Regions from separate parts of the Pseudomonas mercuritolerans genome, predicted to be linked through region 2. Evidence: predicted binding sites of a transcription regulator. Region 2 holds the regulator's gene; the other holds the start of a gene.
The links. The regulator sigma-54, encoded in region 2, starts transcription at its own class of promoters, with help from an activator protein. The targets are predictions, from matches to a motif close to ANTGGCATNNANNTTGCTNT.
Positions count from the first base shown of each region.

Region 1 (5,833 bases), on a different contig from region 2:
CCGACCTACCAGAACCTGTACGTGAAATCGAACCTGTCGGGCGAATTCACCGTGATCAACCCGTACCTGGTTCGCGACCTGAAGGCTCGCGGTCTGTGGGACTCGGTGATGATCAACGACCTGAAGTACTACGACGGTTCGGTGCAGCAGATCGAGCGCATCCCGCAAGAACTCAAAGAGCTCTACGCGACCGCGTTCGAAGTGGACACCAAGTGGATCGTTGACGCCGCCAGCCGTCGTCAGAAGTGGATCGACCAGGCCCAGTCGCTGAACCTGTACATCGCCGGCGCATCGGGCAAGAAGCTCGACGTGACCTACCGCATGGCCTGGTACCGTGGCCTGAAAACCACCTACTACCTCCGTGCCCTGGCCGCGACCAGCACCGAGAAGTCGACCATCAACACCGGTAAGCTGAACGCTGTTTCCAGCGGCGGCAACCACGGCGACGATTCGGTTCTGGCCGCTCCGGCAGGTCCGGCACCCGTGCCAAAGGCGTGCGCGATTGACGAGCCGGATTGCGAAGCTTGCCAATAAGCTGAGCTGAGATCAGGCGTTGCGAGACGCCTGATATCTCAAGGCAAGAGAAAACCCCCGACAGACTTCTGGTTTGTTGGGGGTTTTGTTTTTTGAAGGGCCTTGGCGGCCTTTGGGCCGACCGGGCTCTTGAGGTTTTGGGTGTATATCCGTTGCTGCGGGTGTTGCCGCTGGCGGTTTCGCTCTTACAGCGAGTCACCTTTTTCAGACGCCAAAAAGGTAACCCAAAAGGCTTTGCCCCGGCGTACGGCCCGCTCGCTAAAGCTCGGGGTACCTTCGTTACGGGACCGATCCGGGCGCAGCGGCTACGGTTTGCTTCGCTGCACCTCCTTCCGCTGTGTACGACTGCGTCGTACGGTCGCTGCGCTCCCACACCCGGATCGATCCCGTAACGAAGCCTGCCGAAGGGGCAAAAGATCAAGAGCCGGATCAAAAGCCAAAACAAAACCAAAACCAAAAGCAAAAGCAAAAGCCAGATCAAAAGATCGCAGCCTTCGGCAGCTCCTACAGTTGGATCGAGTGTTACCTCAAGACCAGGTCGGCCGCCAGGCCGCCTTCGCGAGCAGGCTCGCTCCCACAAAAGCAAAAGCAAAGCAGCGCAGCTGCCGCGGCGAAGCCGCCCCACTCAACAATGAGCGCAAGCTCGAGTGCTTTTGATCTACGGGCGACGTCGGAAGGCTGAGTGGAGGGATTGATCCGGGCGTGGGAGCGCAGCGACCGTCTGGCGCAGCCAGACACAGCGGAAGGAGGTGCAGCGAAGCAAACCGGAGCCGCTGCGCCCGGATCGATCCCGCAGCGAAGGAACCCGAGCCTGCGAGGGCCGAACGCAGGAGCAAGCCTTTTGGGTTACCTTTTTGCTGGGCCGGCACTCGGCGTTTGAAAAAGGTGACCCGCCGTAAGGGCGGAACCGTAATCAGCAACACCCGCAAAAACGGATATTCACCCAAAACCCCAAAAGCCTGGTCGGCCCAAAGGCCGCCACGGCCCAAAAAAAAGCCCCTCAAAACCGAGGGGCCCAAAAAACCAGCTCAGAAACCCAATCAGGTCATCTGAATAATGGTCTGCATAATCGTGCTCTGCGTCGAAATGGTCTTGGCGTTCGCCTGATAGTTGCTCTGACCCTTGATCAGATCAACCAGCTCATTGGTCAGGTTAACGTTCGACTCTTCCAGCGAGTTGGACACCACCTCACCCAACGTACCGGTCTTCGGCGCATCGTAGCCCGGAATACCCGAAGCGAACGTCTCTTTCCAGCTGGTGCCACCCACAGCCTGCAAGCCCTGTTCGTTGGTGAAGCTGGCCAGCGCAACCTGACCGATCGCCTTGCTCTGGTTGTTGCTGAAGTTGGCAAACAGCGTACCGGTGCCGTCGATGGTCAGGTTGGTGATCTGGCCAGTGGCGTAACCATCCTGAGTCGGAATCGTACGCGAGGTATCAGCGTTGTACTGAGTGGTCTTGGCCATCGAAATGGTCACGCCATTCGGGTTCGCTGCCGCGCCGTTAGGCGTGAACACACCATTGGTCACAGTGCCCGGTACCCAGCCCGTCAACTTCAGATCGCTGCTGATGATCGGGTTGGCTGGATCCGCCGGGTTAGGCGTGCTCACCTGAACCAGCTTGCCGGAGCTGTCGAACGACAATGTCGAAGCAACCGGCGCAGTGGTCACGGGGTTGCTACCGGTAGCATCCGGGTTACGGCCATCGACCAGGGTGTAAACCTTCCAGGTGTTTTCGCCGGTCTTGACCATGTACTGGTCCATGACGTGGGAGTTGCCCTGGGTGTCATAGATCGGCGTGCTGAACGACTTGGTGTAAGTCTCAGGCTTCGACGGATCAAACTTGACGGCGCTGGCGCCGGTATCAACGATCACTGGCGCCGACGAGTTGAGGTTGATGCTCGAAGTCACCGAAGAAGACGACTTCGGCGCCAGGTTCGAGGTGTCGATCTTCAGATCGGTCAACACGCCGTTGATGATTTTGCCGTTGGCATCCACACCGTAACCCTGCAGACGCGAGGTGTAGTCGGTGTTGGTGATGTAACCGGCGTTGTCGACCTTGAACGTACCGGCACGGGTGTACGAGATCGAGCCGTTGTTGCTCATGGTGAAGAAACCGGAACCGTTGATACCCATGTCCAACACGTTACCGGTGTTGTTGATGTCACCCTGGGTGAACTGCTGGGACACGTTGGCCAGGCGCACGCCGTTGCCGATGACTTTGCTGCCGCTGCCCAGACGAGTCGACGAATAGACGTCTTCGAATTCTGCGCGCGAGGATTTGAACCCGGCGGTGGCGACGTTGGCGATGTTGTTGCCGGTGACGTCGAGTTGTTTGTTGGCGGCATAGAGACCGCTAAGGCCGATGTTAAAAGACATGTTCCACTCCTTCGTGCCGGGTTAGTCGGCTCTATATACCAATGGTTTGTACTTTGGACAGGGCTACGGTGCCCTTGCCGGCCAGGTTGAGCATCAGCTCGCCACCGGTCTGGCTGATCGTCACGCTGTTGACGGTCGCTGGCAGGTAGGTCGCCAGATCGGTCGCGGTGCCGTTGATCGGTGCGTTGGCCTTGAACGTGTAAGTGCCGACTGGCACCACGGTGCCGGCAGTGTCCTTGCCGTCCCAAGTGAAGCTGGCATCGCCGGCAGCGCGGCTGCCGAGGTCGATGGTGCGCACGGCTTTGCCGTCCTTGTCGGTGATGGTCACGGTGCCGCCGGCAATCGACGAAGGCACGGTGACCGAACCGGTCAGGCCTTTGCTCGGGTCATCGAGCTGGGCGGTGTTGGTCTGCACGATCACGTTGCGACCGACCAGCGACGACGCTTGCAGCGCCTGCGACGAGTTGTAGTTGCCGGCAAGGCCACTGACGGTGGAGTTCAGCGTGGTGATGCCTTCAAGGCTGCTGAACTGCGCCAGTTGCGCAACGAACGCGCTGTTGTCCTGCGGGTCGAGCGGGTTCTGGTTTTTCAGCTGGGTGACCAGCAATTGCAGGAAAGCATCCTTGCCCAGTGCCTGGCCGCCGGTGGCACTGTTGGTCGCCGAAGCGATGCCGCCCGACGTAGTGCTGCTGGCCTTCTTCGACGAGTTGGCCAGGATGTCGTTCATGCTCAGGCTGCTGGTGGTATCCGTAACGCTCATGGCAGTCGCCCCTTATTACTGACCGAGGGTCAGTACCTTCTGCATCATGGTTTTGGCGGTGTTCATCATTTCCGCGTTGGTCTGGAACGAGCGGCTCGCGGAAATCATGTCAGCCATTTCTTCCACCACGTTGACGTTCGGGTAGTAGACATAGCCCTTGGCGTCGGCGGCCGGATGGTTCGGCTCGTAGCGCGCTTCGAGGTTGCTCTGGTCTTCGACGACGCCGAGCACCTGCACGCCCTGCCCGGCTGCGTCCTGGTTCTGGAACAGCGAATTGCTGCCGCCAGCCTGGCCGCCCTGGAACATGGTGGCGAATACCGGATGGCGCGCGCGGTAGGTCTGGTCGATGCTCGACGAAACGGTTTCGGCGTTGGCGATGTTCGAGGCCACGGTGTTCAGGCGTGTGGTCTGCGCGCTCATGCCGCTGCCGGCAATGTTGAAAACGCTGGACAGGGACATGGATTATTCTCCGCGCAGGGCTGACACCAGCCCTTTGAATTTGCTGTTGAGCAAGGTGAAGCTGGCCTGGAAGCCGACGGCGTTTTCCGCGTAGTTCGACTGTTCCAGTTGAGCGTCGACGGTGTTCTGGTCGATCGAAGGCTGCATCGGCGTGCGATACATCAGCGACTCGTCGCCGTTGCCCAGCCCTTCAGCCTCGATGTGCCGGCTGTTGGTCATGTTCAGGGCAAAGTGGCCGCCGGTCTTGGTCTTCTCGGTCTGTGCTTCGAGCACTTTGGAGAAATCCAGATCCCGCGCCTTGTAGTTCGGGGTGTCGGCGTTGGCGATGTTGTTGGCCAGCACTTCGGCACGCTGGGCGCGGAAGCCCAATGCCTTTTCGTGGATGCCCAGCGCTTTGTCGAAGCTGATGCTCATGTCGGGAACCTTCAGGTGACCGGTTTTTCGTATCTGAGCTTTAGCAAGCGCCGTGCCAAATGGAGGAACCCCCGTATTCCGGGGCTTTGCGCCGAACAGGCTAAGCGGCAATGCCAGAAAAGCGGCAACCGGTTACCGCCGGATGCCGCTTTTCTGCCGCTTGCCGTCGTTGCCAGGTCAGCGCAGATCCCTGTGGGAGCGAGCCTGCTCGCGAAGGCGGCGTGTCAGGCGCCAACTGTCTTACGGACAGACCGCTTTCGCGAGCAGGCTCGCTCCCACAGAGGGTTTGTGGTGTTCGTGGAAAATAATTCGGGCATAAAAACGGGAGGCTTAGAAGGCCTCCCGTTTCTGTATTGCCGCAAACCGCTTATTTCGCCTTGTAGATAATCCCCGGGCTGCACTGGACCATCTGGTAATGATCCGGCAATCCGTTCAGCGCTTCCGAAGCGCCAAGGAACAGATACCCGCCCGGCTTCAACGTGCTGTGAATGCGCAACAGGATGTCCTTCTTCACTTCGGCAGAGAAGTAGATCAGCACGTTGCGGCAGAACACGATGTCGAACTTGCCCAGCGCTGCGTAGCTGTCGAGCAGGTTGAAGGAGCGGAATTCCACCCGGCTCTTGATCGGCGCCTTGACCACCCAGCGCCCCGGCCCTTTCGGGTCGAAGTAGCGTTGCAGGCGTTCCGGCGACAGGCCACGACCGATCGCCAGGCTGTCGTACTCGCCGGTCTTGCAGTTGTTGAGCATCAGGCCCGACAGATCGGTGGCAACGATCTGCACGCCCATCTTCAACTGACCCAGGTTGCTGCGCTCGAACTCGTCGATCGACATCGACAGCGAGTACGGTTCCTGTCCCGACGAGCAGGCCGCCGACCAGATCCGCAGACGCTGGTTGGGGCTGGCCTTGATCGCTTCCGGCAGTACCTTGTTCTTCAAGACTTCAAACGGATAGGTGTCGCGAAACCACAGGGTTTCGTTGGTCGTCATGGCATCGACCACCTGCTCGCGCAAACCGCTGCGCGGCTGGGTCTGGATGCGCTGTACCAGCTCACCCAGGGACTTGATGCCTTGCTGCTCCATCAGTTTGTTGAGACGGCTCGAGACCAGATACTGCTTGTTTTCACCGAGCAGAATGCCACAGGCTTTTTCCAGGAAGACCCGGAACTGTTCGAAATCCAAATTACCCGTAGACAATGATGCCGCCTCTTAAATCGTGTTGACCGCCAGGGGCAGAAGGCCCCTAGCTGATATCTGCTGCTTTGATCCGGTCGACTACCCGGGATGCGAGGT
Region 1 is NZ_JAMSHA010000004.1:226,980-232,812, reverse strand. Features, by position in the region: gene ND528_RS13150 (ribonucleoside-diphosphate reductase subunit alpha) at 1-534, shown strand, start outside; gene flgE (flagellar hook protein FlgE) at 1,575-2,909, opposite strand; gene flgD (flagellar hook assembly protein FlgD) at 2,941-3,669, opposite strand; gene flgC (flagellar basal body rod protein FlgC) at 3,685-4,128, opposite strand; gene flgB (flagellar basal body rod protein FlgB) at 4,132-4,542, opposite strand; gene cheR (protein-glutamate O-methyltransferase CheR) at 4,910-5,737, opposite strand; gene ND528_RS13120 (chemotaxis protein CheV) at 5,784-5,833, opposite strand, start outside.
Region 1: a site for sigma-54 is predicted at 4,583-4,602, ahead of flgB (flagellar basal body rod protein FlgB). Genes of this name have one in related genera too.

Region 2 (5,833 bases):
ATCAGGACAGCCCGTTGATGAACGGCAATACCCCAATCCTCGGTCTCGACGTCTGGGAACACGCCTACTACCTGCGTTACCAGAACCGTCGCCCGGAATACATCAACGCGTTCTACAACGTGATCAACTGGCCGGAAGTTGCTGCGCGCTATCAGGCCGCACTGGTTTAAGCCTTCCATAAAAACAATCAGGGCTGACTATGGGCACGGAAACACTGGCGATTGCCAGCGGGCGCATGTTTCGTTACGCGGTGGGCTCGCTGTTGCTGCTGGCGGGGATGGCTTTGCTGGTCGCCCACGGTTTGCAGTGGCTGAATCTGGAACCGCGGCTGTTGCGCGCCTTGCAGGGCGGTGCCATCTGCGCGTTGGGCACGGCGCTTGGCGCCGTGCCGGTGCTGGTGATCCGGCGCATGCCGCAGGCACTCAGCGATACCTTGCTTGGGTTTGGTGCCGGGGTGATGCTGGCGGCGACGGCGTTTTCGTTGATCGTGCCGGGGATCGCTGCGGCCGAAAGTCTTGGTCTGACGCCGTGGGCCGCCAGTAGCCTGACCTGCTTCGGCATCCTGCTCGGCGCGTTCGGTCTGTATCTGGTGGATCGGCGCGTTTCGGGTGCCTCGCCGGAGATGCTCGTCGGCACGCTGGAGCATCCGGTGATTCCACCGCGAATCTGGCTGTTCGTGTTCGCCATCATCGCGCACAACATTCCGGAAGGCATGGCGGTTGGCGTATCTGCCGGCGGCGGGATGACGGACGCCGACAGCCTGGCGATGGGCATCGCTCTGCAGGATGTGCCGGAAGGGCTGGTGATTGCGTTGGTGCTGGCCGGGGCAGGGATGTCGCGGGTCAGGGCATTTTTGATTGGCGCGGCGTCTGGGCTGGTCGAACCGGTATTTGCACTGTTATGCGCGTGGCTGGTGAGTCTGGCTCAAGTGCTGTTGCCGCTGGGGCTGGCGTTGGCGGCCGGGGCGATGTTGCTGGTGGTGACCCACGAAGTGATTCCGGAGTCGCGTCGTCATGGGCATGACAAGCTGGCCAGTCTGGGCCTGTTGGTCGGGTTTTGTCTGATGATGGTGATGGATACGGCGTTGGGGTGAATGGAGGCGAGGAACAGTGTCCCCGCCTCGAGGATTATTCACCTTCGTCGAAATACCTTTCGATCAGATCGACCAATGCGTCCATGGCTTCCTGAGCCTGTTCGCCTTCGGTGCTCAAATGGATTTTGGTGCCTTTACCCGCCGCGAGCATCATCATTGCCATGATGCTCTTGCCGTCGACAGTCGTTTCAGGTGTGCGTCCCACTCTGATCGTGCAGTCTGGATACTGACCCGCCACGCCGACGAATTTGGCCGATGCCCGAGCATGCAGGCCCAGCTTATTGATGATTTCGATTTCACGAGCAGGCATCGCGGTGTGAATCCTTTAGGTGAGGTCGCGGTGGCGAACCTGGACGTTCTTCAGGGTTTTCTGCAGGGCCTGACCCAGACGTTCGGTCAGGTAGACGGAGCGGTGGTGCCCGCCGGTGCAGCCGATGGCAATGGTCACGTAAGCGCGGTTGCTGGCGGCGAAACGTGGCAGCCACTTGTTCAGGTAGGCGTAGATGTCCTGATACATTTCTTCGACATCCGGCTGCTGCGCCAGGTACTCCGCCACCGGTGCATCAAGGCCCGACTGCGCACGAAGCTCCGGTTTCCAGTACGGATTGGGCAGGCAGCGCACATCGAAGACCAGATCGGCATCGACCGGCATGCCGCGCTTGAAGCCAAATGATTCAACCAGAAACGCCGTGCCGGGCTCCGGCTGATTCAACAGGCGCAACTTCAGGGTATCGCGCAGTTGATACAGATTGAGGTTGGTGGTGTTGATTTTCAGGTCAGCCAGATCGGCGATCGGGCCGAGCAGGGCGGTTTCATCGTGAATTGCCTCGGCCAGTGAGCGATTGGCGTTGCTCAGCGGGTGACGACGACGGGTCTCGGAAAAACGCTTGAGCAGGGTTTCCTCGTCGGCGTCCAGGTACAGCACATCGCACTTGATATGCTTGGCACGCACGTCTTCAAGCAGTTCAGGGAAGCGTGACAGATGGCTGGGCAGGTTGCGCGCATCGATCGACACGGCGACCAGCGGCTGCGCCAGTTCCGTGTGAATCAGCGCCCGCTCGGCCAGTTCCGGCAGCAAACCGGCCGGCAGATTGTCGATGCAGTAGTAGCCGTTGTCCTCAAGGACATTCAGGGCGGTACTTTTACCCGAGCCCGAACGGCCACTGACAATGATCAAACGCATGATTAGTGCCCGTTCTGCTCGTCCAGTACAACCTGGTACAAGGCTTCGTTGCTCGCGGCGCTGCGCAGTTTTTCACGAACTTCCTTGCGGTCGAGCATGCTGGCGATCTGGCGCAGCAACTCCAGATGCGCATCGGTCGCGGCTTCCGGGACCAGCAGCACGAACAGCAGGTCGACCGGAGCGCCGTCGATGGCGTCGAAATCGATTGGCGCTTCAAGATGCAGCAGGGCACTGACAGGCGCCGTGCAGCCCTTGAGGCGGCAGTGAGGAATGGCGATGCCGTTGCCAAAACCGGTAGAACCGAGTTTTTCACGGGCGATCAACGCCTCAAAGACATCCTGCATCGCCAGATCCGGCACTTCGCGGTGGATCAGGTTGGCAATATGTTCGAGGGCTTTTTTCTTGCTGCCGCCCGGCGCGTTCACTTGGGAACGGCCGGGGGTCAGGATGGTTTCAAGTCGGATCATGGGATAGGGGGGTTAACGACCGGTCGCGCCCTGGAGGAGGCTCTGGGTCTTTTCCTTATGCTTTTTGAGTTGGCGATCCAGCTTGTCGGTGAGTGAGTCGATCGCAGCATACATGTCGGTATCTTCTGCGTTGGCGACCACTTCGCTGCCGGGGATATGCAAGGTGGCTTCGATCTTCTGCTTCAGCTTTTCGACGCACATCGTGACTTGCACGTTGGTGATCTTGTCGAAATGTCGCTCCAGTCGTTGGAGTTTTTCCTCGATGTAGGAACGCAGAGGTTGGGTCACTTCCAGTTGGTGTCCACTGATGTTGACTTGCATACAGCTTCTCCTTCGTTGCCAGTGCATAAAGCGGCAGGCCGAAAAGCCTGCCACTGGAACGCTGTAACGTGGCTTACATCAACCGCTTGCGTTCGCTCGAAGGCGCGATTCCGAGGGATTCGCGGTACTTGGCGACGGTGCGGCGAGCCACCTGAATGCCTTGTGCCTCCAGTAAACCAGCGATCTTGCTGTCACTCAACGGCTTTTTCTGATTTTCCGCTGCGACCAGTTTTTTGATGATCGCGCGGATCGCCGTGGACGAGCATTCGCCGCCTTCGGAGGTGCTGACGTGGCTGGAGAAAAAGTATTTCAGCTCATAAATACCGCGCGGGGTATGCATGAATTTCTGTGTGGTCACCCGGGAAATCGTCGATTCGTGCATGCCGACCGCTTCGGCGATGTCATGCAATACCAACGGCTTCATCGCTTCGTCGCCGTATTCGAGGAAGCCGCGCTGATGTTCGACGATCTGCGTGGCCACTTTCATCAGGGTTTCGTTGCGGCTCTGCAGGCTCTTGATGAACCAGCGGGCTTCCTGCAACTGGTTGCGCATGAAGGTGTTGTCGGCGCTGGTGTCGGCACGCTTAACAAACCCGGCGTACTGGGCATTGACGCGCAGGCGTGGCACCGATTCCTGGTTCAGCTCGACCAGCCAGCGCTCGTTGTCCTTGCGCACGATCACATCGGGAATGACGTATTCGGCTTCGGTTGATTCGATCTGCGAGCCCGGACGCGGATTGAGGCTCTGTACCAGCTCGATGACCTGGCGCAGCTCGTCTTCCTTGAGCTTCATCCGGCGCATTAGCTGGCTGTAATCGCGGCTGCCCAGCAGGTCGATGTAATCGGCGACCAGCCGCTTGGCCTCGGTCAGCCACGGCGTCTTCGCGGGCAGCTGGCGCAGTTGCAGGAGCAGGCATTCGCTGAGGTTGCGGGCGCCGATACCGGCGGGCTCGAATTGCTGGATGCGATGCAGGACGGCTTCGATCTCGTCGAGCTCGATGTCCAGTTCAGGATCGAACGCCTCAAGAATTTCTTCGAGTGTTTCGTCCAGATAGCCCTGATTGTTGATGCAGTCGATCAGGGTCACGGCGATCAGGCGATCGGTGTCGGACATCGGCGCCAGGTTCAGTTGCCAGAGCAGATGGCTTTGCAGGCTCTCGCCGGCCGAGGTGCGGGTGGTGAAATCCCACTCGTCGTCATCGCTGCTGGGCAGGCTGCTCGCGCTGGTCTGGTAGACGTCTTCCCAGGCGGTATCCACCGGCAGTTCGTTGGGGATGCGCTCGTTCCATTCGCCATCCTCGAGGTTGTCCACCGTCGGGGCGGTTTCCTGGTAGGAGGGTTCCTGGATTTCGGCGGGCTTCTGTTCGGCGTTGTCGGCCAGAGGATCGGCGTTGTCGAAGTCGTCGCCTTCTTCCTGGCGTTCGAGCATCGGATTGGATTCCAGAGCCTCCTGGATCTCCTGTTGCAGGTCCAGGGTCGACAATTGGAGCAGGCGGATGGCCTGTTGCAGCTGCGGTGTCATCGTCAGCTGCTGGCCCATTCTCAAGACTAGCGATGGTTTCATGGCAGGGGCTTAACACCTTATTCGCCGGCGCTTTGCGCCATCCACTACAGGGCGCCGAAGCGCCAAACTTAAGCAAATTATATGCCTGAAACTGAAGTGTTTGCCTAGAGCGCTGTAACAATTAAAGCGGATAAATGCGCCTTGAATCGATACAGCGCTGTCGCGCTTACAGGCGGAACTCGTGACCCAGATACACTTCCTTGACCAGATCGTTGGCCAGGATGGTTTCGGCATCGCCTTCAGCGATCAGTTGACCGTCGTTGACGATGTAAGCGGTTTCGCAGATGTCCAGCGTCTCACGGACGTTGTGGTCGGTGATCAGCACACCGATGCCCTTGGCCTTGAGGTGATGGATGATCTGCTTGATGTCGCCGACCGAGATCGGGTCGACACCGGCGAACGGTTCGTCGAGCAGGATGAACTTCGGCGCAGTGGCCAACGCGCGAGCAATTTCCACTCGGCGGCGTTCACCACCGGACAGGCTCATGCCGAGGTTGTCGCGGATGTGGCTGATGTGGAATTCCTGCAGCAGGCTTTCCAGCTCCTTGCGACGGCCGGCCTTGTCGAGTTCCGGGCGGGTCTCGAGGATCGCCATGATGTTGTCGGCGACCGACAGTTTGCGGAAGATCGACGCTTCTTGCGGCAGATAGCCGATACCGGCCTTGGCGCGGCCGTGCATCGGCTGATGGCTGACGTCCAGATCATCGATCAGCACGCGGCCCTGATCCGCCTGCACCAGGCCGACGATCATGTAGAAACAGGTCGTCTTGCCGGCGCCGTTCGGACCGAGCAGGCCGACGATCTGCCCGCTGTCGATCGACAGGCTGACGTCACGCACGACCTGGCGGCTTTTATAGGCCTTGGCCAGGTGCTGAGCTTTCAGAGTTGCCATTACTGGGATTTCTCTTCGGTTTTCTTCTTCGGCTGGATCACCATGTCGATGCGCGGACGCGATTCGGTGACCTTGCTGCCCGTGGCGCGACCGGCGCTGGCCAGTTTCTTCACGGTGTCGTAGACGATTTTTTCGCCCTGGGTGACGTTGTTATCCTTGTCGATAACCTTGGCCTTGTCGATCAGCACCACCCGGTTCTGCTGGGCGTGGTATTGAATCGTCACGCCGTAGCCCTTGACTGGGTTGGCGTCGCCCTGGGTCTGCAGCTGCTCGAAGTAAGCCAGGTTGCCCACCGAGGTCACCACGTCGATGT
Region 2 is NZ_JAMSHA010000010.1:79,973-85,805, reverse strand. Features, by position in the region: gene ND528_RS24825 (superoxide dismutase) at 1-170, shown strand, start outside; gene ND528_RS24820 (ZIP family metal transporter) at 200-1,093, shown strand; gene ND528_RS24815 (HPr family phosphocarrier protein) at 1,128-1,403, opposite strand; gene rapZ (RNase adapter RapZ) at 1,419-2,276, opposite strand; gene ptsN (PTS IIA-like nitrogen regulatory protein PtsN) at 2,279-2,743, opposite strand; gene hpf (ribosome hibernation-promoting factor, HPF/YfiA family) at 2,756-3,064, opposite strand; gene ND528_RS24795 (RNA polymerase factor sigma-54) at 3,138-4,628, opposite strand; gene lptB (LPS export ABC transporter ATP-binding protein) at 4,795-5,520, opposite strand; gene lptA (lipopolysaccharide transport periplasmic protein LptA) at 5,520-5,833, opposite strand, start outside.